Regions from separate parts of the Cellvibrio sp. KY-GH-1 genome, predicted to be linked through region 3. Evidence: predicted binding sites of a transcription regulator. Region 3 holds the regulator's gene; each other region holds the start of a gene.
The links. The regulator sigma-54, encoded in region 3, starts transcription at its own class of promoters, with help from an activator protein. The targets are predictions, from matches to a motif close to TGGCACANNNNTTGCNNT.

Region 1 (6,126 bases), 820 kb from region 3:
ACATGCGCTCGGATGCCGCCTGCATTCTCATCACATAATCAGCACCGCGCTCACCCAGTTCCTGCATGAACTTTTGTTGCAGTCGATCGCCGAACGCACGTATTTTGCGCAATGGTTCCTGCAAATCATGCGACGCCACAAATGCAAATGCCTCCAGGTCCTTATTACTGCGATGCAATTCTTCAGAATACTGCATTAGCGCCTGAGTGCGCATATCGACCTTGACTTCCAGTTCACTATTCGCCCGCTCCAACTCACGATATAGATTCTCTATTTTTGCGGAATTTCGATACAAAATAAAAAATATTCCCAGGGATAGCGCCAGACCTATAGAGTTGGTCAACAGTAATGATGCTACAATAAATTGGCGATTATTGACTGCATGATTCTTGTTTTCTTTTAACCGAAAGGTTTCATCCTTTTCCATTTCACTGATTAACGCGGTAATCTCCTCCATTATTTTGATCCCCTCATCCGTCCGGATTTTATTGACGGCATCACGAAAGCGATCGTCATCAGTCAGACTGACAATCAATTGCATTTCATTGATTTTATCGAGAATTTTTGAATATAGCTGATCGTAACGTTGCGCTTGCGAGGGAATGTTACTGGATGCTTCACGCAATTTATTTAAGAGATCATCAATAATGACCAGCGTATTATGATAGGGTTCGAGATACTTCTCGTTAGACGTTAACAGATAGCCACGGTGGCTACTTTCTGCGGCATATATCTCGGTTTTCAGGTCTTTGATGAGATTAATAGTTTGAAGATTATTATTAATACTGCGGTTATTCTCTGCGATAATATTGACTGAGCGGTACGAAAGTGCAGTACTGATTAAAAAAAAGCTGACTACCGAAGCCAGCACCAAGTGCCAGACATAATTTGGCATCCCTCCAAAACCCGATTCGCTCACAGAGGATATCGGATTCACCGTCCTGCCTCATCGGGACCGTTGGTGCTTTTGAATGCGTCCAACCTCGTGCTACACGCGCGACACTCGAGTAAAATAACTTCAAAAATCCGTATCGCGCGGGCTATATCGCCAGTCCTCTCCAATGTAAGCTTCCCCAACTCAGCATTGATCGAAATATTGTTCAATGGATTACGTACATCATGTATTAATCTATCGCTAATAACTTTGCTATCCATTGGCCCTCCAAAACTAACACTATGCGTCTACATAACTGTTTAAGCGGTTATAAAGCGTCTTCAAGCTAATCCCCAACATATCCGCTGTTTGCTTTTTGTCGCCATCAAAATGCTGCAAAGTAACTTCTATCAATTCACGCTCCACTTCTTCGACGGTTTTACCTACCGTAATTCCAGCCGCTTGCTGTGAGCTAACTTTGGAAAAAGGCGATGTAAGGTCATTTGGAAGTAGCAGTTGCTTCGTCTGTGGATCTGCCATGATATAGGCACGGTGAATAGCGTGACGCAATTCACGCACATTTCCGGGCCAGTCATAATCCATTAATCGCCCCAAAGATTGCTCGCTAATACTAACTTCACTGTCATATTGCTGGTTGAATGTGTTAAGAAAATACTCAACCAACAATGGAATATCACTTTTGCGCGCTCGCAACGGCGGGATATGAATAGGAAAGACCGCAAGTCGAAAATATAAATCTTGGCGTAAACACTGTTGCTCAGCTATTTCAAGTTCCGTACGGTTAGTAGCAGAAACCACTCTTGTTTCAACATCAACGGACGCGACAGAGCCCAGCCTAACTAATTTTTGTGTCTCAAGGACACGCAATAAATTGGGCTGCAAATCCAGTGGCATCTCGGTGATTTCATCCAGAAATAAAGTCCCTTTATCCGCCTGCTCAAACACACCGATTTTACGATGAGACGCCCCAGTAAAGGCCCCTTTTTCGTGACCAAATAGCTCACTATTGATCAATTCACGCGAAAACGCACCACAATTTGTAGCAACAAAATCTCCCTCTACGTTACTGGCATAATGGATCGCAGCCGCCACCATTTCTTTACCAACACCACTCTCACCCATCAGCATTACATTGGCTTTGGTTGCGGCTACCCGCTCGATCATTTGATAAAGGTTTTTCATGGGCTCTGATTCGCCCACCAAATAATTGAAATGTAAAGATGAACTTTTTTGCTGAATAGCAGTCAGTGGCTTACTTTCAACAAAAATTGATTGTAGTTGCGAAAGATCGATAGGTTTAATCAGGTAATTAACATTTGAGCCGTATAGATTTTTAACAATTTCTTTCACGGAGGGATGGCCAGTTACAAGAATAATTTTCGTATTGCTTCTTTCTGGCAAAGCATCTAACAAGTGCAAACCAATTCCATCCGGCAAAATCAGATCAAGTATCATGTGCGTGAAATGAAACTCGTCAATCAACTCACGCGCACGTGCAACCGAACTTACCGCCTTTACGTTGTGCCCCAAAAGCTTCAACAGCTCTGCCGTAGCATCCAAAAAAATATTGTCATCGTCAACTAATAGTACTTCAGCCACGATATTACCCTCATGTTTACCAGCGGAGCGCAGAACCATTCTAGCACCACTCACAGAGGATAATGCAGATCAAATCAATCAGTTAGCGACTTCTATCACTATTTTAAAGAAAACGATGCGCCATCAAAAATAACAACTGCTCACTTTTAAATAACATGAACACTTTCTGAATAAATAAACAGACCTGGAAAAACGTGACACCAGTCAATATTCAACTGCGACCAAAAAGAAGAAAACGCCTAACCATTTTTAATGCTTGAATGCCACCAAAGAAACCGCGCGCGCGATACGAAATGAACCCCAAGAAAAACGAAGCGATTACAAAAGCCGGCAGTAGCTTTTTAGAATCACTCGCCACTACATGGCGCCGCATGTTCAATAACAGCACATTGCGATGCACCAGTAACTGGCTATTTTTTTGTTTCACCCTTGCTTGAAGATCCATAATTGAGCACCTTTATAAAATCTCGAATTTGCGCTGACGTGTTTGGTAACATCATTCGTGTACGATATTTTCTGTACAACGAATTACAGACCAATAACAGAAATAGTTGCATTAAAAAAAACACCAGAAATCCAAGCACCCCAATATTGCTCAACTCATATACGCACCAGGCAATCAATACCGAAAACGAACACCATGTGATTAGCAGTATTGGCATGCTAATTAGCCACAACATCAGCAACCTGGGTAATGAATGGATTGCAAGCTGTAGTTCCGCGTTTGCTAAATCTGCCACACCAACGGCACAGTGAATAACTTGCGCTCCGAGCTGTAAGGTATTTTCCAATTCGCTGGTTAAACTGGAACCCCCCGAAGCTGCTTGCTCTTCGGGGGGACCATTTTTCAGATCATGTATTTCCATGATCAAACTCTCCAGATATAAAACTCAGAAGCCCGATACGGGGTTTAGTGCCGACTTTGTAATAGGCGTGACACCAACCACCCCGTTGCAAAGGCAACACCAATTGCCACAAGTGGCCTGGCCTTTACTACGTCCTCCGCTTTTGCTTCCAATTCCATAGCCTGCTCCTTACCTGCATTAATGCGGTTTGTTGCCGAGGCGGCGGATGCAGCGCCTATCATGCTAACTGCATCATAAACACCGGAAGTGGCCTCTTTGAATTGGGTAATTGCTTCTGACATAGTAATGTCATTGAGCTTTTCGTTACCCGAATTTTTGAGTGAAGATGTGGTAGCCATAATCATTTCCTCTATGTTAGTAAAGTAGATCGGCAGGGATATCAACTTGGTTATAGGCGCCGCCGTCCGAATAGCAGGGATAGAACAAATAACACAATGAAAATAAAAAATAGTATTTGTGCTATTCCTGAAGCGGCACCTGCAATGCCACCAAACCCCAGCAAACCAGCGATAATTGCAATCACAAAAAACACAATCGAGTAGTACAACATAAAAAACCTCCTTTAAGGGATTACTATGCCTGTAACAATGACCGTGCCAATCTTCCAAAAAATAGCTTTAATCGACTTAAATTCAACTATAACTACTTAATTTTCAATACGTTAAATATATAACTTAAAATACGTGAAAATTATTTCGCAACTAATAAAACTCAATATTTTGAAAATTTTTCAATTTTTAATAATTTTTTTAACACCGCGAAGAACCTGGAGAAACATCAAGAATATTTATCCAACCACCAACTAATCCAATATGGACGGCGAGTATTTTAAAAAAAACTAACATTGGAATTGCAATCAAAATCCCGATAACACCCCATACCCAACCCCAGACAAACATCCACAATACAACCAACAGAGGATTCATATTAAATCGCTTACCTAGCACCGTTGGTGTTACGAATTGCGATTCAAAAAAATTCAACAACAGATAAACCCCGGGAACCATCAGTACGCCCCCTATAGATTCGCATTCTATAAAACCAACCCCTGTAAGAATCACCAATAAGAATAAAGGCCCTAAGTAAGGGGCAAAATTCAACGTTGCAGCTAACGCTCCCCACAGCAAAGGGTCGCCAACCCCTAAGGCAAACATGACCCCAGCGGTAGCCATACCCAAGCCTGCGTTAATAAGAAAAATAACCAGCGCATAATGAGAAATATCATCGCGTACAGTTTGAAAAATAATGACAGTCTTTCGCTTTTCACTAAAGGATGACTGTGCTCGCAGCAAATTGCGCATGAGCGCATCGCCGTATACAAGGAAAAAATACGCAATTACAAACACAACGGTTATCTGAATAACAAACGTCGCGGTAGTTCCTGCCACGGCAGAAAAAGCAGCCACTAACAAGGACTCTGCGACGCTAACCATAGCTCCTTCTACCTCTACGACAGGAAACAAGTAGCTTTTAATTGAATCGAATGATGATGCCAACTCACCTGTAGCAACTGCTATTTTATCGCTTAATTCCGGCAATCGACCTATCCAGTGACTGGCCGGGTCCACTAAAAATACACAAGTCAAGACCATCAAAAAAATAAGTAAACTTATGACAAAGGCGGCTGCGAGTGATCGCGGAAGGCCGGACTTTTCAATAAGCCGGGTTAGCGGACTGGAAAATAATGCGATAAAACCTGCGACAAATATAGGAAGGACCAGCGAGCCACAAAAATATAAGGTATACAAAACAGCTATAACGACAAGAACTTTTAACGCTATAGAAATTGAATGATCAGGCACTTGCCTGAGCTCCCGTAAATCCTTGATATGAACGTGAGTATTCATCGTATTTCTCTCAATTTTTTTAACAACAATATCTACTAGCCATTTTCGTACCAGTTAAAAAAAAGAAATTAAACTTTGTAGCATTTTCAAAAATGCAACCCACATAAAATTTGCATATATTAAAAAAACAATACCTTTTCAACAACTTATCTAATTTTTTTGAGAGCTGGCACAATTTCCGCACTACCCCAAGTGCACGCATAGAAAACTATGCCGCCAACTTAATGAACGCTATTTTTAGCGGAAGGAGAACCACCATGAAATCATTACAATTCAACTCCCTTAAAACTCTATTAAGCGCATTTATTATTGCAACAACAGTCAGCATCACTTCGGCTGCCATTGCGCACGATGCAGAGACGAACATCAATTCCGATAAAAAATCTGCTGCAGAATACTGGGCCGATTTTAAGCAGGACAGCAAACAATCCTGGAAAGATAGTAAAGCAGCATTTAAAGATGGCTGGATTGAAAGCAAGCTGGAGACAGCATTGGTACTGAATAAACATCTTGATGCTTTGGATATAGATATTAATGTCGACAACAACGTCGCCACACTCGGTGGTGAAGTGAACACAGATATTGAAAAGGAACTCGCCGAAAATATTGCACTGGGGATCGAGGGGATCGATTTGGTGAAAAACAATATCAAGGTTACGTCAAAGCCAACTACTGCAGGAGCGCAATCAGTTAGCAGCAATCGTCGTAGCCTCTCGCAATATGTCGACGATGTCTCTACAACAGCGGCGATAAAAACCGAGCTACTGGCATCCAAAAATGTCGAAGGCCTGGAAATTAATGTCGACACCTATAAGGACGTAGTAACCTTGTCGGGCAAAGTGCATACCGGGGCGCAAAAGGATCTCGCACAGGCGATCGCCGCGAAGCAGGATGACGTGAAGAACGTGGTCAATAAGCT
Region 2 (6,126 bases), 1.4 Mb from region 3:
TTGGTAATTGGAGGTTAACAGGCGGCTCATCTGGGAGAGAATCAAGTCCACTCCTTTTTGATCTACCAAACGGCCGATAAACCCTAACAATGGAATTTCGCTATTTACAGCCAAGCCCATTTTCTCTTGGAGCGCTTGTTTGTTTTTGCGTTTGTTGCCAAGTGTTCGGCGATTATAAGTTGCGACAAGATGCGCATCAGTACCTGGGTTCCATTCGTCATTATCGATACCGTTTAGTATTCCTGCCAGCGAGTCACTGCGATAGCGGAGTAATCCGTCCAGGCCATAACCAAATTCCGGCTTTTGAATTTCCCGCGCATAACTCGGGCTGACAGTGGTTACGTAATCCGCAAACGCAATGCCGCCTTTAATAAACGACATTTGCCCGTAAAATTCCAAACGCTCGTGATGCCAAAACGCCTGCGGTAGATTTAATTCCGCAAACGCTTGATGTGAAAACAGCCCGCGATAGGCGAGATTGTGAATCGTAAAAACCGTTGCGGGATGATCGGGGTGTAACGATAGCAGTGCGGGAATTAACCCCGTTTGCCAGTCATTGCAGTGGACGATATCCGGTTGCCAATCCAGGTTGGCTTGATTAAGAGCAATTAGTTCAGCCGCTTTGGAAAAAATATAAAAGCGTTTGTGATTATCGTACCAATCGTTGCCGTCGGGTCCGCAATATGGGTTACCCGCGCGTTCGGAAAACTCGGCAATATCCACTAACCATACAGCGACTTTTGTACCGGGCAATCGGGTTTGTTTGATGATTACGGCGTTGCCATCAATTTCCAGTTGTGCGATTTGTTTCAATCCTACACTGGCCGCTTTTTCCAAAACACCGGGATAAGCAGGCAGCAGGATTTTTATATCGCAGCCGAGCTTTAATAATGCGCGCGGCAAACTGCCGCTTACATCGGCGAGTCCGCCGGTTTTTATTAACGGATAAACTTCACTGGTTGCAAATAAAATCTTCTGCATAAGTGATCCTTCTTGAGCTAATTAATCAGGACAGTTTTAAAATTAATGCACCGAGTGGTGGCAAATTTATTTCCAGTGATTGCTGATGGTTCATCCAGGGCACTGGTTGGCTGTAGAGTGGGTTGTCATTCCCCATGTTGCTACCGCCATAGAACGAAGAATCTGAATTGAGCATTTCGCGATAGCTGCCTGCAACCGGAACACCAATTCGATAAGCCGTGCGCGGTACAGGCGTAAAATTCAATATGACTATGGAAAAATCTTGGTCACTTTTACGGATGTAGCTAACAATCGATTGGGTACTGTCATGACAGTCAACCCATTCAAAACCATCACCGCGGAAACTACGTTGGTAAAGTGAAGGCATGCTGGTGTAACAATGGTTTAAATCTTTTATCAAGGTTTGTATGCCTTGATGGCGATCGTAATCCAGCAGATGCCAATCCAGCGAACGGCCATGCGCCCACTCACTCCATTGCGCGAATTCACTGCCCATAAATAAAAGCTTGCTGCCTGGGTAGGTATAGAGATAGGTGTAGAGTAAACGCAGGTTGGCGAATTTTTGCCAATCATCACCCGGCATTTTATTGATCATGCTGCCTTTGCCATGAACAACTTCATCGTGTGAATAGGGCAGTTGGAAGTTTTCGCTGAAGGCGTACATCATGCCGAAGGTTAGCTGATTGTGGTGGTACTGACGGTGCACAGGATCCTTGCTGATGTAATCCAGTGTGTCGTGCATCCAGCCCATATTCCACTTCATGGAGAAGCCCAATCCGCCGACCCAGGTCGGGCGGGTTACTTGTGGCCATGCTGTTGACTCTTCGGCTATTACTAATGTTCCAGGATGCTGCCCGTGACAAACTTCGTTGAGTTGCTGTAGGAAGGCCATAGCTTCAAGGTTTTCATTGCCCCCGTGAATATTGGGAATCCACTCACCATGTTCGCGGGAATAATCCAAATGCAGCATGGAGGCCACTGCATCTACACGCAAACCATCAATATGATATTCCTTCAGCCAAAAGAGCGCGTTGGCTAACAAGAAGTTACGGACTTCGTTGCGACCATAGTTGTATATCAGTGTTCCCCAATCGCGGTGCTCTCCCAAACGCGGATCTTCGTGCTCATAAAGTGCAGAGCCATCAAAGCGGGCGAGGGCATGGGCGTCTTTGGGGAAATGGGCCGGCACCCAATCGAGAATAATGCCGATACCCTCTTGATGCAGGTAATCCACAAAATAGCGGAAGTCATCTGGCGTACCGAATCGGCTGGTCGGTGCGTAGTAGCCAGTCGTTTGATAGCCCCATGAATCATCCAGGGGGTGCTCACTAATTGGCAGGATTTCAACATGCGTGAATCCTAACGGCTTCACATAATCCACGAGTTGGTGAGCCAGCTCGCGATAATTCATAAACTCACCGGCCCAACCGCGACGCCAGGACCCGAGGTGGACCTCATATATCGACATAGGCGCATGTTGCCAATCCCAATGCGCGCGACGGTTAAGCCATTCGTCATCGTGCCATGAATATTCTGATTGGGCTTTAATGATTGAGCTGGTTTGCGGACGCAATTCAAATGCTTGCCCGTAGGGATCTGATTTCAGGAATACAGCACCAGTTGCGCGATTGCGGACCTCAAATTTATATAACGCACCAGGTTTGACTCCAGGGATAAATACTTCCCATAAGCCACTTCCACCCCTCACTCGCATAGGGTGCTGACGACCGTCCCAATCATTAAAGTCGCCTACGACACTTATGCGTTCGGCATTAGGTGCCCAGGTTGCAAACAATACCCCTTCTACACCGTCAACCGTACGTAGGTGCGCTCCCAAATGCTGATAGATGTTCCAATGTTGCCCTTCAGCAAAAAGGTGCATATCAATGTCGCCCAATAATGGTGCAAAACAGTAAGGATCAAATTCGGTATGCATCACGTTGTGACGGTCAAACCACTGGACTTGATAATGCTTCGGAAGCTTGGCCGCCAATCCGTACCATTCAAAAAAATCTGTGCCTTCTATACGGTTTAGTCCGTGGAGTTGTTGATCTATCAGCAGCGACGCGCTGCGGGCGCCCGGTAAATAAAGTCTGACAAGTGTGTCTGCGGAGGAGGACGCGGCGCTTAAAAGTGGGTGGCGACCTAGGACTTCAAAGGGATCATGATGGGTAGCGGTAACTATGCGTAACATCTCGTGAGATAAAGGTTTGTCCTGCTTTTGATTCAACATGCACTTGATTCCTAATGTAAAAAAGATGGCGCGTTATATTACTTAAAACATTATTTGCACAGTTTTGGGCTACATAAAAACGTCACATGCGTGGGATCTACTAGCTTAGCCATTATTGACGACTTTTGTTGCACCATTTTTTTGCAAAAATTTGATCTCAGTGAAAGACATTTGCAGGTTCGGTGCCAAACTTGTGGCTACACTTAGCTTTGCATTCAAAGCGGGCAACAAAACCGCAAAAAAATGCACCAACAATTTTTGGGGTCGGGTAGAGTTTGCAGCAAATCAATTTATTGGCACTGATATTGCTCTCACTCTTGTCAACGAGGTCACAAAAATTTCATCGTTGTTACACACAATAGCCATAAGGAATACGTTGTAATGAGTACACCTACATCAGGTCGTTTTGTTAGTCGTCTTACGCGAGAAACACTGGCGGTAATTTTGGCTGGTGGTCGAGGTTCCCGGTTACATCAACTTACCGATTGGCGTGCAAAACCTGCGGTACATTTTGGCGGTAAATTTCGCATCATCGATTTTCCTCTTTCAAATTGTGTTAACTCCGGCATTCGCCGCATTAGCGTGCTTACCCAATATAAATCTCACTCACTTGATCGCCATGTACAACGAGGCTGGGGCTTTCTTGGTGGTGAGCTTGGTGAATTTGTTGAGCTACTGCCGGCGCAGCAGCGCCTGAGCGAATCCTGGTACGTGGGTACTGCGGATGCCGTATTACAAAACATCGACATCATTCGTCGTCACAACCCGGAATATGTATTAATCCTTGCGGGTGACCACGTTTATAAAATGGACTACGGTACCATGATCGCAGCGCACGTTGAGCGCGGTGCAGATATCACCGTAGGTTGTATCGAAGTTCCCTTGGACATCGCACACGCTTTTGGCGTTATGGACATGGACAAGGATTATCGCATCGTTAAGTTTACTGAGAAGCCGCCAAAACCAGAGCCCATGCCAGGCAAACCCGATAAAGCACTCGCATCGATGGGAATCTATGTATTCAGTACAAAAGTATTATTCCGCGAGCTATTAAAAGATCGTGACAATCCAAATTCGTCGCACGATTTTGGTAAAGATATCATTCCGTCCATGATTAAAACCCATCGCGTAAGCGCGTTTCCTTTCCGCGACCCCGTCTCGGGCGGTGATGCCTATTGGCGCGATGTAGGAACTGTGGATTCATTGTGGGAAGCAAACCTTGAATTAACCGGCATCACACCTGAATTGGATTTGTACGACGCCGCTTGGCCTATCTGGACCTATCAGGAACAAGTTGCGCCAGCAAAGTTTGTGTTCAATGACGATGGACGTCGTGGTTACGCTGTAGATTCGTTGATTGCGGGCGGATGTATCATCTCTGGCTCTGCGGTAAAGCATTCCTTGCTGTTCCCGCGTGTTCGCGTTCACTCTTATTGTGAAATCGAAGACTCCGTTTTATTCCCCAGTGTTGAAGTAGGGCGTCGCTGCAAAATACGCAAAGCGCTCATTGATCGCCGCTGCAAAATTCCCGAGGGCACCGTCATTGGTTATGACTTGGAAGCCGATAAAAAACGTTTCCACGTCTCACCTAAAGGCGTTGTGCTGGTCACTCCCGACATGTTAGGACAGGATGATATCAATGGCTAACAATGGCAAAACGAAGGTCGTATTTCTTTGGCATATGCACCAGCCAGACTATCGCGACATTATGACGGGTGAATACTATTTTCCCTGGACTTATCTTCACGCCATTAAAGACTATGTCGACATGGCTGCGCATATAGAAGCGCAGCCGGCGGCAAAGGCGGTCGTTAATTTTGCTCCAATTCTGTTGGAACAACTTGATGATTATGCGCAGCAAATTGCTGCGCATCTCGCCAATGGTGAAAAAATTAAAGATGCTGTTTTGGCATCACTGGTTGAGCCGAGTTTACCATTGCCTGGAACAATGGCATTCGTTGACTTGGCGCAAAAGTATCTACGTGCTAATCGCGATCGGATGATTGATCGGTTTCCCGTTTATCGCGAACTTGCTTCGTTGGTGAGTAATTTTAAAGAGCAGCCGTTTTTAAGCCGCTATCTGAATGAACAATTCTTAATTGATCTGGGCGTGTGGTATCACCTGAGCTGGTTGGCAGAGATTCCGCGCCGCAGCGATGCCCGGATTCAACGCTTGCAAGATAAAGAGCGCGATTATACGGCCGCAGATAGACGCGAGCTGCTTACGATTATCGGCGAATTGGTAGGATCAGTTGGTCCACGCTACAAAGCCTTGGCTGATAAAGGGCAAATAGAATTATGTATGAGCCCCTATGCGCACCCAATCATTCCTTTGTTAATTGATTTGAATTCCGCGAAAGAGGCAATGCCTGGTGTTTCCTTGCCCAATTCAAGCTGTTATCCCGATGGTCGTAATCGTGCCAAATGGCATTTAAATGAAGGTATAAAAACTTTCGAAAGCTATTTTGGAAAACGCCCTCGCGGATGTTGGGCGTCGGAAGGCTCCTTAAGCGACGACACTTTAAAGTTATTGCATGAAGCCAAGTTCGATTGGGCCGCCACCGGCGATTCAGTGCTGCACAATAGTTTACGTGCGCAGGAAAATCAGGCGGTCTCTGTTGAATTGCAGCAAACCGGGCAGTCACTGCATCGCCCGTATGAATTTGCCAACGTAAAAATTAATACTTTTTTTCGCGATGATGGCTTATCAGACCTAATCGGCTTTAAGTATGCCACCTGGCACTCGGATGACGCCGTTGGCGACTTATTGAATCACATGGTGAATATTGCTAATGCCGCCAACGATACAAAAAACACGGTAATCTCCGTGATTATGGACGGTGAAAATGCTTGGGAATATTTTCCGGAAAATGCGTTTCACTTTTTGCACAATCTTTATGAACGTTTGATTG
Region 3 (6,126 bases):
GGTTGGTTTGCGGGTGGAAGGAAAGTATTAACAGGGTTTTGAAATAACCTTGTTGTGTCAACAACAGGATAACCAGACCGGCGATGAGCAACACCGCAAGGTTAAGATTTTTAGCGGGCGTGGTGTTTGACTCGGTGTCCACATGAGGGCTGGCTTTGTGGCCATAGGAATCGGCAAGCGAATCTTTGAAGAAAGAACTATCCAATGTCGCCGGGCTACCATCCAAAGGGATGTGACTGTGCAGGCCTAACAGGCCGGCACAAAACCAGCTGAACAAGGCTGCAAACGTCACTATCTTGGCGATATTGCGAACTTTCACGGGGGATGATTTGCTATTAGCTAAAAATTGACACGAAAAGCATCTTAACCTCGACCTTAAGGCAGGTCGAGCAAGTGCTGGGATTTTTGTGAATCTTTACATGGCCATCTTAAATAAAACTTAAGATGGCCTGTTGGGGGTGGTGATTGGTTAATCTTGCAGTTCAAGTTGGTCACGAATAAAGCCAAACAACTTGCGCGCGCTGGCAGCTGGCTTGTTTTCTTCCCGCTCTTTTTGTGCAGAGCGAATTAGCTGGCGTAAATGTTGGACATCAATGCCGGGACAGGAGGTTACCAATGTTTGGAAAATCTGCTTATCACCTTCAATGAGTAGGTCGCGATAGCGCTCGATCTGGTGTTGACGATGGACATACTGATCGTTGCGGTTTTGCATTTTATCCACGGCGGCTTTGATTTCCTCGTGGTTGCCCTCACGCATTAGGCGGCCGATATACTGAATCTGGCGGCGACGAGCGTCTTTCAGTGGCATTTTGCGGGCGAGATAAATGGCTTCCAGCAGGTCTTCGCTCAAGGGGAGCTGAGCCAGCTGCTTTTCATTCATAGCGATGAAGCTTTCTCCCAGCGCCTGCAGCGCATGCATATCGCGCTTAACTTGGGATTTGCTCAGGATGTAATCGTCGGGATTAATATCGTCGTAGTTGTAAACCATGGTGGTGCCGTTGGCTGAAACAGTAAAAGGGCGCGCAGCTTAGTGCAGTTGCCGCTTAAGGACAACCATTGTGCTGGCTATAGAGTAAACAATAGGCGATTTATTCGCCTTCTTCAAAGCGATCGGCGATCAGGGCGCGAATGGCGTTAAGAGCCGCTTCAGCGTCATCTCCCTCAATGCTGATCTGTAGGGCGGTGCCGCAGCTTGCCGCTAACAACATCAGTGACATGACGCTTTTCGCATCCGCCCAGTTGCCTTCACCGACTCGCACCAGAATTTTGGCCGTAAATTGGTTGGCCAGGGTGGCGAGCTTGGCAGCGGCGCGGGCATGAAGTCCGCGTTTGTTAATGATGTCGAGAATGTCTGTGTGCATTGCCAGTTTCTGTATGTGAAATCAGTGTTTTTTGTGTTTGTTAATATCGCGGTGACGCACTTGTACATCGCTAAAACTTTGGTCAAAGTGCTTTTGCAAACGCTCTGCTAAATAAACCGACCGGTGTTGTCCACCAGTACAGCCTATGGCAATGGTGATATAGCTGCGGTTGTTTGCTTGGTAGCGCGGCAGCCAGCGCGTTAGGTAGTGCTCAATATCGTCGTACATCTCCTTAACAGTTACCTGTTCCTCCAGGAAGTCAATCACGTCCTGATCTTTGCCTGTTTGTGGGCGCAGATTCGGCTTCCAGTGTGGGTTTGGCAGGCAGCGCGCATCAAATACCAAGTCGGCATTCACAGGTACACCGTGTTTGAACCCAAAGGATTCAAACAGTATCGCCATGGTGGATTCGCTGCGCCCAACCACGCGCTCTTTTACCAGGTCGCGCAATTCATGCAGGTTCAGGTGGCTGGTGTCGATTACCTGGTCTGCAGTATCGCGAATGGGTTCCAGCAGATGCTGTTCGGCGGTGATGGCTTCTTCCAGGCTGGTGTGTTTGTCAGACAGCGGGTGTTTGCGACGCGTTTCGCTAAAGCGCTGAATCAATACGGCCGGTTGGGAGTCGAGAAACAGGGTGCGAAATGGCAGGTGCGCATCCTTCAGAGTGTTGATCATCTGCGGGAAAATCGCTAAATCTTGCCAGGCATTGCGTACATCTATGCCAATCGCAAACTTTTGCTTATCGTCCTTATGGATCTGGATTTGGGCAACCAACGCCGGGAGCAGGCTGACAGGCAGGTTATCAATGCAGTTAAAACCCACATCCTCGAGTACGTGGAGTGCGGTACTTTTTCCCGAGCCTGAAAGGCCGCTGACAATAACCAGATGCATAAGGCTGTGCCTCTAGAGTGCCGCGATAGCTGCCTGGTAGAGCGCTTGATCGCTCTCCGCCTTGCGCAGCCGCTGGCGGTATTCCGGATTATTCAATGCGCCTGCCAGAGTAGCCAGGGTTTGCAGATGCTCATCATGAGCATCTTCTGGCACCAGCATCGCAAAGAGAATATCCACTGGTTGTGAATCTATGGCGTCAAAATCGATTGGTTCTGCCAAGGTAATCAACGCGCCTACTGTACCGGTGCAATTTTCCACGCGGCAGTGGGGAATGGCGACACCGTGGCCAATTCCGGTAGAGCCCAGGCGCTCGCGCCCTATAAGGCGCCGAAAAAGTTCATCGGCATCAATTGCTGGAATATCTTGCGCAATGGCATTGGCCAGCAATTCCAGTGCACGTTTTTTGCTGCCGCCTTCTACGCCGCACAGGGTGCGGCTGGCGCTGATAAGTGATTCGATTTGCATAACTCAACTGATGCCTTGGCATCCTCGGTTGCGCGCTGAAATCATTCAATTAACGATGACTGCGCATTTTTTCTTTGTGTTTAATTAATTGACGATCCAGCTTGTCTGCCAGGGCATCAATCGCCGCGTAAAGATCTTCGTGGGTTGAATCGGCATGGATATCTTTGCCGCTTACATGAATGGTCGCTTCTGCTTTTTGAATCAGTTTGTCTACGGAGAGAATTACGTGTGTTGTAGTGATGCGGTCGTGATGATTGCTCAGGCGTTCAATTTTACTGGTGACATAATCTCTTAATGAGTCCGTGACTTCGAGGTGATGGCCACTGATATTTATTTGCATAGGTGCTTCCTCATAGTTTGGCTGGCCAAGGGTGCCAGTCGATCAATAAAATCAATGCAGTGTTTGTTCTGCATGCAACATCCCTATCCAGTTTCCTGTATAAAAATTAAATCGTTTTGCGCTCATTTGACGGTGGAATATTCAGCGATTCACGGTACTTGGCAATAGTGCGACGCGCCACCTGAATTCCTTGTTCAGCGAGTAGATCGGTAATTTTACTGTCACTTAACGGCTTTTTAGGATTCTCGGCATTTACCAGTTTTTTGATAATGGCGCGAATCGCTGTTGATGAACATTCGCCGCCGCTGTCGGTGCTTACATGGCTGGAGAAAAAATATTTCAGCTCGAAGATGCCTTGCGGAGTGTGCATATATTTTTGCGTGGTTACGCGCGAAATGGTGGACTCATGCATTTCCACAATTTCGGCAATATCGTGCAACACTAAGGGCTTCATTGCCTCTGGCCCGTAATCAAGGAACCCGCGTTGTTTCTCGACAATACAGCTGGCGACTTTTAACAGGGTTTCATTGCGGCTTTGCAGGCTTTTCAAAAACCAGCGCGCTTCCTGCAAATTATCTTTCAGAAACGTATTGTCGCTGCTGGAATCAGCACGTTTCACCATGGATGCATAATCGGCATTGATACGAAGACGCGGTGCAATTTCTGGATTCAGCTCAACTAACCAGCGACCATCGCGCTTTTCTACAAAGACATCGGGTACTACATATTCTGTATCGCCACTGGCAATCATATCGCCCGGGCGCGGATTCAAGCTTTGAATCAATGCGACCGCTTGGCTCAATTCAGCTTCTTTTAGTTTGGTGCGCCGCATTAACTGGCGATAGTCGCGGCTGCCAAGCACAGGTAAATATTGTTTTGCGATTAATTTGGCAGAGTCGAGAAAGGGTGTCTTGGGGTCGAACTGTTGTAGTTGCACCAATAAACATTCAGACAGATTTTGGCTGCACACTCCGCAAGGGTCGAATTGTTGCAGGCGGTGTTGAACAGCAACGACTTCATCCAGCTCGAGCTCTTCAAATTCATCGCGCATGCCTTCGAAAATTTCTTCGAGCGTGATTGAAAGCATGCCGCTGGGTTCTACTGCATCGATGATAGCCATCGCCAGGATACGGTCACGGTCAGACATCGGTGTAAGATTAAGTTGCCACATCAAGTGATCATACAAAGAATCAGTTGCTGCACGACGACTTTCAAAATCGTTGTCTTCATTATCGTAATTGCTCGAGCTGCTGGATGAAGATGCCTGATATACATCGTCCCAGCTAGTGTCTACTGGCAAGTCGCTGGGGATCGCTTCACTCCAGTCGCCATTGTCGGCACTAAAGTTTTCACCTTCGCCATATACATCGGCATCACCAAAAGATTCACTTTCACCAAAACTCTCACCATCGCCGAAGCTATCGCCATCGCTAAAGTTGTCGCCTTCGGAATAATTGCTGGTTTCCTGATAACTATCACTATTGGCGGTGTAATTTTCGGTACCGCTGAAATCGGTGGTGTCATCCCCGTTAGTGTCGGCGGCGATTTCCTGCTGGCGATTGTAGTCGGTAGCGTCCAGCTCACTGCCTTCGTAATCTGAAGTTTGGCTGGGGGAATCAAAACCTTCTTCCACTTCAAGCATTGGATTGGATTCGAGTGCTTCCTGGATTTCCTGTTGTAAATCCAGAGTGGAAAGCTGCAAGAGGCGGATAGCCTGTTGCAGCTGGGGAGTCATGGTCAGCTGTTGACCGAGTTTGAGCTGGAGCGATTGTTTCATTGTGAGGTAGACAAACCCTTATGGCGCAGAAGCGTTATCAAAGCGCAGGATGAAAACAACAGATAAGCGGAGTTTAGTCAGGGTTTGCGCCGCAAGCAACAACCGTAAGCAATCTCTATGCCTAATAAATAAATAATGTTACTTGTCAAGTTGTTTGTCACTAGGATCAGCTGGGTAAATAGGTAATACCCAACGGGTCTTTGAGTTGAATGGTGATGTGTCGGCGGTAATTTAATTAGAGGCGGAAGTTCTCGCCCAGATAGACTTCGCGTACCTTGCTATTACTCAGCACGGTATCGGCATCACCCTCGGCGATAATATGGCCTTCGCTGACAATATAGGCGGTTTCGCAGATATCCAGTGTTTCACGTACGTTGTGGTCGGTAATGAGAACGCCTATGCCGCGATCTTTCAGGTGGCGAACAATTTCTTTGATGTCGTTTACCGAAATAGGGTCAACGCCGGCAAAGGGTTCATCAAGTAGGATAAATTTGGGATCCGTTGCCAGGGCGCGAGCAATTTCAACCCGGCGGCGTTCACCGCCTGACAGGGCCATGCCCAAACTGTCACGGATATGGGTAATGTGGAATTCATTGAGCAATGACTCCAGTTTTTCCTTGCGTTGGGCGGCGTTCATATCCTGGCGAGTTTCAAGAATTGCCATGATGTTATCGGCTACGCTCAGTTTGCGGAAAATCGAGGCTTCTTGCGGCAAATAGCCAATGCCAGCGCGGGCGCGGCCATGAATTGGCAAGTTGGTGATATCGCGTTCGTCGATCAGTACGGTGCCATTATCGGCGGGCACCAAGCCGGCGATCATATAAAAACAGGTGGTTTTGCCGGCGCCGTTTGGCCCTAGTAGGCCGACAATGTGCCCGCTTTCCACGGTAATAGAAACATCAATAACCACTTTGCGTTTCTTGTAGCTTTTGGCGAGATGGCGAGCATGCAAACGGGACATAGGCATTAATTTTGTGAGCTGGTTGATGGAGCGGCAGCGCTACTGGTTTCAGTGGGTGCGCTGGCTGGCGCAGGTGCTTGCTCGTCGAGCTTTTTGATCTCAACGGCGTCACCTTTGGCACCTTTGGGTGGGATCACAATCTCAATCCGCTCGGCATTGCCATCGATACTGCTGTTGCCACCAGCGGCCTTCATAACCTCTTTCACCAGATCGTAGTCAATTCGGGGCCCTTTCATAACCGCGCCGTTTTGTTCAACGGAAGCGTCTTCAATCAGCAATAAGCGCTGATTGTCAGGGGTATAGGTAATTTGTTTGGCGGCGGCGGTTACCA
Region 4 (6,126 bases), 1.3 Mb from region 3:
CCAATTTATCGGCACCTATATTTGGCCGATGCTGCGGATTAGTGCGTTTTATCTGGCGATTCCTATCATTGGCGCACGGACCGTGCCGGCGCGTTTGCGGATTATTCTTACACTGTTTACCACGTTGTTAATTGCGCCGGTACTGCCGGCATCGCCGGTAACCTCTATGTTATCCGCCCAGGGTTTTATGATGGTTATCCAGGAGGTTCTGATCGGCTTGGCGCTGGGCTTTTGTATGCAAGTGGTTTTACATGTGTTCCTGCTGGCCGGCCAGTTTATGGCGATGAAAATGGGTTTGGGTTTTGCAGCAATGAATGACCCATCGAGTGGTGTTAGCGTAACAATCCTTTCGCAATTTTATTTATTGTTATCCACATTATTATTTTTGAGCACCAATGGTCATTTGGTGGTTTTGCAGTTGATGATTGACAGTTTCACAACCTTCCCGATTGGCGGTGGCGGCATGAACAGCGCGCACTTTTCCACTATTGTTGATATGGGTTCATGGATGTTTAGCGCAGCGCTGCTTATTACGTTGCCGCTCTTTACCTCGTTGATGATTGTTAATATGTCGTTCGGGGTTATGAGTCGTTCTGCTCCGCAATTGAACGTATTCACTGTTGGTTTTCCGATTACCCTGATTTTTGGTTTCATCCTGATGTGGTTTACCCTCGCTAATTTTCTGCCGGTATATTTCGAGGTTATGGAAGAGGGAATAAGCACGCTGCGTACTTTGGCATTGAGCCCCTAGGGAGCAAAAACAATGGCTGAAGAAGACGACAGCGGGCAGGAAAAATCGGAAGAGGCCAGTGCGCGAAAGATTGAGAAAGCGCGTGAAGAAGGTCAGATTCCCCGATCGCGTGATCTAACCACTACCGCTGTATTACTTTTGGCCGTGATTGGTATTTATATCTTTGCCGATTTTATGGCTAACAAGTTAATTGGCATAACCCGCGCAAATTTTGTAATTAGCCGCGAAACTATTTTTGATACCAATGCCATGATCGGTCACTTGGTAGCGGCAATTTACGATGGATTATTTAGCATTGCTCCCTTGATGGCGATTTTATTAATCGCATCGATTGTTGGTCCCATCGCATTAGGTGGTTTTATTTTTAGTAGTAAGGCTATGGAGCCAAAACTCAGCCGGATGGATCCGATCGCGGGTATCAAACGGATGTTTTCCATGCATTCTTTGATTGAATTGGGTAAAGCGCTGGCCAAAGTATTATTACTGCTGTGGGCCACGATATTGATTTTGCAATTCTATGCGCAGGATATGTTTCGCTTATCGGATGAAACCGTTGCGAATGCCATTATTCACTCGCTGGAGATTTCAATTTTCGCCACTATCGCCTTATCCGTTACGACTATTTTAATAGCTGCTATTGATGTGCCCATCCAGATTTACCAATACAACAAAAAGTTGAAAATGTCGCGCCAGGATCAAAAAGACGAGGCCAAAGACACTGATGGTAAACCGGAAGTTAAGGGGCGAATTCGTCAATTGCAACGCGAAATGGCACAGCGCCGCATGATGGGTAATGTACCGCAAGCGGACGTGGTCATTACCAACCCGGAACATTTTTCTGTGGCCTTGCGCTATGACCCGGAAAAAATGGATGTGCCGATCATGTTGGCTAAGGGGGGCGATCATGTCGCCATGAAGATTCGCGAAATTGCGAACGCCCATAAAATCGAAATTATTCAATCACCCGTGTTGGCGCGTGCGATTTTTTATACCACGGACGTGGACGAGGAAATTCCGTCTGGCTTGTATCTCGCGGTTGCCCAGGTGCTGGCATACGTATTTCAATTGCGAAATTTCCGTAAAGGCAAAGGCGATAAGCCGATGTATCCACGCAATATCAATGTTCCGCGTGATATGCGCTATGACGCGAAAGGTAAGCTTGAGTAATGCCTTGGTTTCCAAGGTTGGTCATCTTTTGCGTGATTCACTTCAATCAAATCAAGTAGGTACACTTCTTGCGATAACACGGAAAAATGACTCAACCGTCAAGAATCCGTGATTATGGCGCTACCGACTTTCAATCAATTCAATAATGTAAATGGCAGGGCGGTCCTTGGTTCCATCAAAGGCGCCGGGCGTGGCAATTTGGGTATTCCCATTTTGTTAATGATGCTGCTGGCAATGATCATATTGCCTATTCCACCGTTACTGCTGGATGTGTTTTTTACCTTCAATATTGCGCTTTCCCTCGTTGTATTACTGGTCAGTATTTACTCCTTGCGCCCGCTGGATTTCGCGGCATTTCCAACCATTTTGCTGATTGCTACTTTGCTGCGTTTAGGGTTGAACGTGGCTTCTACACGCGTAGTTTTATTAGAGGGACATCAAGGTGGTGATGCGGCAGGTAAGGTGATCGAAGCTTTCGGTCACGTAGTGATCGGCGGCAATTTGGCGGTCGGTATTGTGGTGTTTATTATTTTAATGATCATCAACTTCGTCGTGGTTACCAAGGGTGCAGGCCGTATTTCAGAAGTAAGCGCACGTTTTACCCTGGACGCGATGCCCGGCAAGCAAATGGCAATTGATGCTGATTTGAACGCTGGGCTGATCGATCAGGATCAAGCGCGTACTCGTCGTCAGGAAGTGGCGTCCGAGGCGGATTTCTACGGCGCTATGGATGGTGCGAGCAAGTTTGTACGTGGTGACGCGGTTGCGGGCATCATGATTATGTTCATTAACATTTTCGGTGGCTTTGCCATTGGAATGCTGCAGCATGATTTAGAGTTTGCCGACGCGTTTGAGAAATATACCATCCTTACTATCGGTGATGGCCTGGTCGCACAAATTCCTGGTTTGCTGCTGTCGGTCGCATCGGCAATTCTGGTAACACGCGTTAATAGCGCGCAGGACATGGGTAAACAAGTGGTTTCGCAAATGTTTACCTCGCCGAAAGCGCTCGCCGTGGCCGCGATTATGTTGGTGATTATGGGATCGATTCCCGGTATGCCACATCTGGCATTTTTGGGATTGGGGCTAATTTGTGCGGGCCTGGCGTATTTCATCCACTGGCGTAAACACCAACCCGCCGCTGTTGAAGAGAATTCCTTTATCCCCGCTGGGCAGCGTTTGGCAGGCGAGTCTCCGTCAGGGCCTACTGCAGGTGGTACGGCAAGTATCGCACCGCAGCCACGTTCCGTTCCTGCCTTGCCGCCCGGTACACCGGAATCACCCGAGTTGGGTTGGGACGATGTTCAACCCGTTGATGTCATCGGGCTGGAAGTGGGGTATCGCCTGATTCCTATGGTGGATAAAAATCAGGGCGGCGAATTGTTAGGCCGTATTAAAGGCGTTCGTAAAAAGCTTTCTCAGGAAATGGGATTTTTGATTCCATCTGTACACATTCGCGACAATCTGGATTTAAACCCCACCGGTTATCGCGTCAGCTTGATGGGCGTATCCATGGCGGAGGCTGATGTTTATCCTGATCGTGAGTTGGCGATTAACCCGGGACAGGTTTTCGGTTCGCTCGAGGGTATTAAAACCAAAGATCCTGCGTTTGGATTGGAAGCCGTTTGGATTAGCCCAGGCCAACGCGAACAGGCACAAACTCTTGGATACACGGTTGTTGATCCCAGCACGGTAGTGGCTACCCATCTCAACCAAATTCTCCAGCATCACACTTTTGAATTACTCGGCCACGAAGACGTTCAAAAACTGCTGGATATGTTGGCTAAATCATCGCCCAAGTTGGTGGAAGAATTAGTGCCCAACACCATCAGTATCAACACTTTGTTAAAGGTTCTACAAAACTTGCTACGTGAGCGGGTGCCTGTACGGGATATTCGTTCCATCGCCGAAGCATTGGCGGGTACTACGGGTAGGAGTCAAGATCCCGCCGCATTAACGGCCTTGGCAAGAGTGGCGCTGTGCCGGCAAATCGTCCAAAACATCATTGGAAACGAGCGAAACCTGCCTGTTATCACGCTTGAACCCAGCTTGGAACAGTTGTTGCTAAATACCGTGCAACAGGCACAAAAAGCTGGCGCTGATGACAGCGCGTTTATTGAGCCTGGATTAGCGGATCGTTTACAGCAATCGCTGATTGCAGCCGCACAAAAGCAGGAGATGGCTGGAAAGCCATTGGTATTACTGGTCGCAGCGCCTTTGCGCCCTATGCTCTCTCGCTTTGTTCGCCATAGCGTTCCGGAAATGCGAGTCCTGGCCTATACCGAAGTGCCGGACAATAAACAAATCAGTATCGATGCCAGCGTTGGTGCTGATAAGAAATAACCCAGGTCGCCCTTAAGGGCAGGAGTTGAATATGCAAGTCAAACGTTTCGTAGCTGCAGATATGCGCCGTGCGTTGGAATTGGTCCGCCAGGAATTGGGGCCAGATGCAATTATTCTCTCTAGCAACCGCATCGCCGAAGGCGTGGAGTTGCTGACGACTATGGGATCGGATTTCGAACTCAAGCAATTGCAAGCGCGCCCATTTTCCGAGGCGACCTTTGCTCCCACAGAGCCCTTGTTAAGCGATGGTGAAATCTCTCCACGCGTGATTGGTAAACCTGCGCGCAAACAAACACCGGTTATTACCCCGGTTGCGGATCATCCTAACGCGGGAAAAACGGGCGCGCAGCTGGCAGACGATATTGAAAAAGCCCGTCAGCGGATGATGGCCGCACGCAAGGCAGAAGAGTCGGCGAAAGAATTTTTGGTCGGCAAAAATACTGTCGTTAATGCGGGTATCCCACGTAACGCGTCAACACCGGTAACTCGGCCAAAACCCGGTATGAGCGCAGCCGACCGATATCCCCTGGTTGATGATGCGCCTGTCGTGACCCGATCAACAGCTACTACATCATCTGCCCGAAGTTCGGCGCAGAGCGCGTCGGTACTGTCACAAGAATCACTTTCGTTTCGTGAGACGCTGGTGAAAGAATCCCGCATTAAAGAATCGCGTGGGAATGTTAAAGACGCCGCTGCGTTTGCAGCGGAATTTTCATCCGCTCATCAGGCTTCCGCGCACAATGATTCGGCGGACCAAAATGCTCAGCTTTCCGAGCTGCAAGCAGAAATTGCCGATATGCGTTTTTTGTTAGAACAGCAATTGGATCGCCTTACTGGCCAGCAATCCATTCCCACCGATTCGCCGGTATTGGCTAGCGTAAGTCGTCGTCTGGAACGCTTGGGGTTACCCAAAGAAGTTGTTGCCAGCGTTATTAAAGCCTGTACCAAAAGCAAAACTCTGAGTGATGCCTGGCCTGATGCACTGGCAAACCTCGCCCATCAATTGCCGATTAACGGTCGCGATATAGTGGAGCAGGGTGGTGTGTTCGCATTTGTTGGTCCAACCGGCGTGGGTAAAACCACTACCATCGGCAAGTTGGCAGCACGCTATGTATTGCAACACGGCGCTGACAAGGTTGCGTTGATCACCACCGACACTTATCGCATCGCTGCGCACGATCAACTGCGTTCGCTAGCGCGGATTTTGCGCGTGCCGGTGCGCGTAGTGGATGAAGCCAATCCGCTTGATAACGTATTGCGCAGTTTGCGCCATTGCTCTTTGGTGTTAATTGATACCGCCGGTTTTCGCCATGGCGATCCACATTTGAAAGCGCAATTAGCAGCCTTGGCAGCGCAACAACAGGTAAAAACCTATCTGGTGATGTCGTGCAACAGCCAGGCACAAATGCTGAAAGCGTCAATTCATGCCTACGGCGCTGCACGTTTACAGGGTTGCATCCTAACCAAGCTGGATGAAACGGCGAGCATGGGCGAAGCATTGGGCGTGGTTATGCAAAGCCGACTACCAATCGCCTACACCACCGATGGCCAGGACATCCCTAAAAATATCGACGTGGCTCGCGCGCATCAGCTCGTATCAAAAGCAGTCGCATTGCTCAAAGCTAACGCCGCTACGGCGGTTTCTTAATCGGCAACGAAGCATAAGCATATGATTTTGCGGGTGAAACTGAAATTAGTCGGATGAATTGCCAATCCCTAACTATACTCAGATCACCATTAGCGGCGCCCTCGCAGGTAGATTTACTTTTCGTCCGCGTGCGCCACAAAGCAAGTTTAAGTTACCAACAGGTTTGCGTAACAAAATAGGTTTGGAGTGAGTTGATGAGCCAAATGCGACCAGTACA

Region 1: the regulator sigma-54 is predicted to act here: its motif matches at 3,942-3,959, upstream of D0C16_RS06155 (DUF1328 domain-containing protein).
Region 2: the regulator sigma-54 is predicted to act here: its motif matches at 3,509-3,526, upstream of glgC (glucose-1-phosphate adenylyltransferase).
Region 4: the regulator sigma-54 is predicted to act here: its motif matches at 1,976-1,993, upstream of flhA (flagellar biosynthesis protein FlhA).

The regions. Positions count from the first base shown of each region.
Region 1 is NZ_CP031728.1:1,435,033-1,441,158, forward strand. It holds gene D0C16_RS06125 (CHASE3 domain-containing protein) at 1-895, opposite strand, end outside; gene D0C16_RS06130 (histidine kinase) at 934-1,155, opposite strand; gene D0C16_RS06135 (sigma-54 dependent transcriptional regulator) at 1,175-2,494, opposite strand; gene D0C16_RS06145 (hypothetical protein) at 2,905-3,360, opposite strand; gene D0C16_RS06150 (hypothetical protein) at 3,405-3,698, opposite strand; gene D0C16_RS06155 (DUF1328 domain-containing protein) at 3,749-3,910, opposite strand; gene D0C16_RS06160 (AI-2E family transporter) at 4,110-5,207, opposite strand; gene D0C16_RS06165 (BON domain-containing protein) at 5,465-6,126, shown strand, end outside.
Region 2 is NZ_CP031728.1:887,223-893,348, reverse strand. It holds gene glgA (glycogen synthase GlgA) at 1-981, opposite strand, end outside; gene glgB (1,4-alpha-glucan branching protein GlgB) at 1,007-3,214, opposite strand; gene glgC (glucose-1-phosphate adenylyltransferase) at 3,596-4,861, shown strand; gene D0C16_RS03680 (glycoside hydrolase family 57 protein) at 4,854-6,126, shown strand, end outside.
Region 3 is NZ_CP031728.1:2,251,396-2,257,521, reverse strand. It holds gene D0C16_RS09785 (hypothetical protein) at 1-319, opposite strand, end outside; gene yjgA (ribosome biogenesis factor YjgA) at 470-988, opposite strand; gene D0C16_RS09775 (HPr family phosphocarrier protein) at 1,089-1,361, opposite strand; gene rapZ (RNase adapter RapZ) at 1,383-2,252, opposite strand; gene ptsN (PTS IIA-like nitrogen regulatory protein PtsN) at 2,265-2,717, opposite strand; gene hpf (ribosome hibernation-promoting factor, HPF/YfiA family) at 2,767-3,057, opposite strand; gene D0C16_RS09755 (RNA polymerase factor sigma-54) at 3,164-4,834, opposite strand; gene lptB (LPS export ABC transporter ATP-binding protein) at 5,070-5,795, opposite strand; gene lptA (lipopolysaccharide transport periplasmic protein LptA) at 5,801-6,126, opposite strand, start outside.
Region 4 is NZ_CP031728.1:930,536-936,661, reverse strand. It holds gene fliR (flagellar biosynthetic protein FliR) at 1-751, shown strand, start outside; gene flhB (flagellar biosynthesis protein FlhB) at 764-1,918, shown strand; gene flhA (flagellar biosynthesis protein FlhA) at 2,033-4,261, shown strand; gene flhF (flagellar biosynthesis protein FlhF) at 4,293-5,909, shown strand; gene D0C16_RS03885 (MinD/ParA family protein) at 6,104-6,126, shown strand, end outside.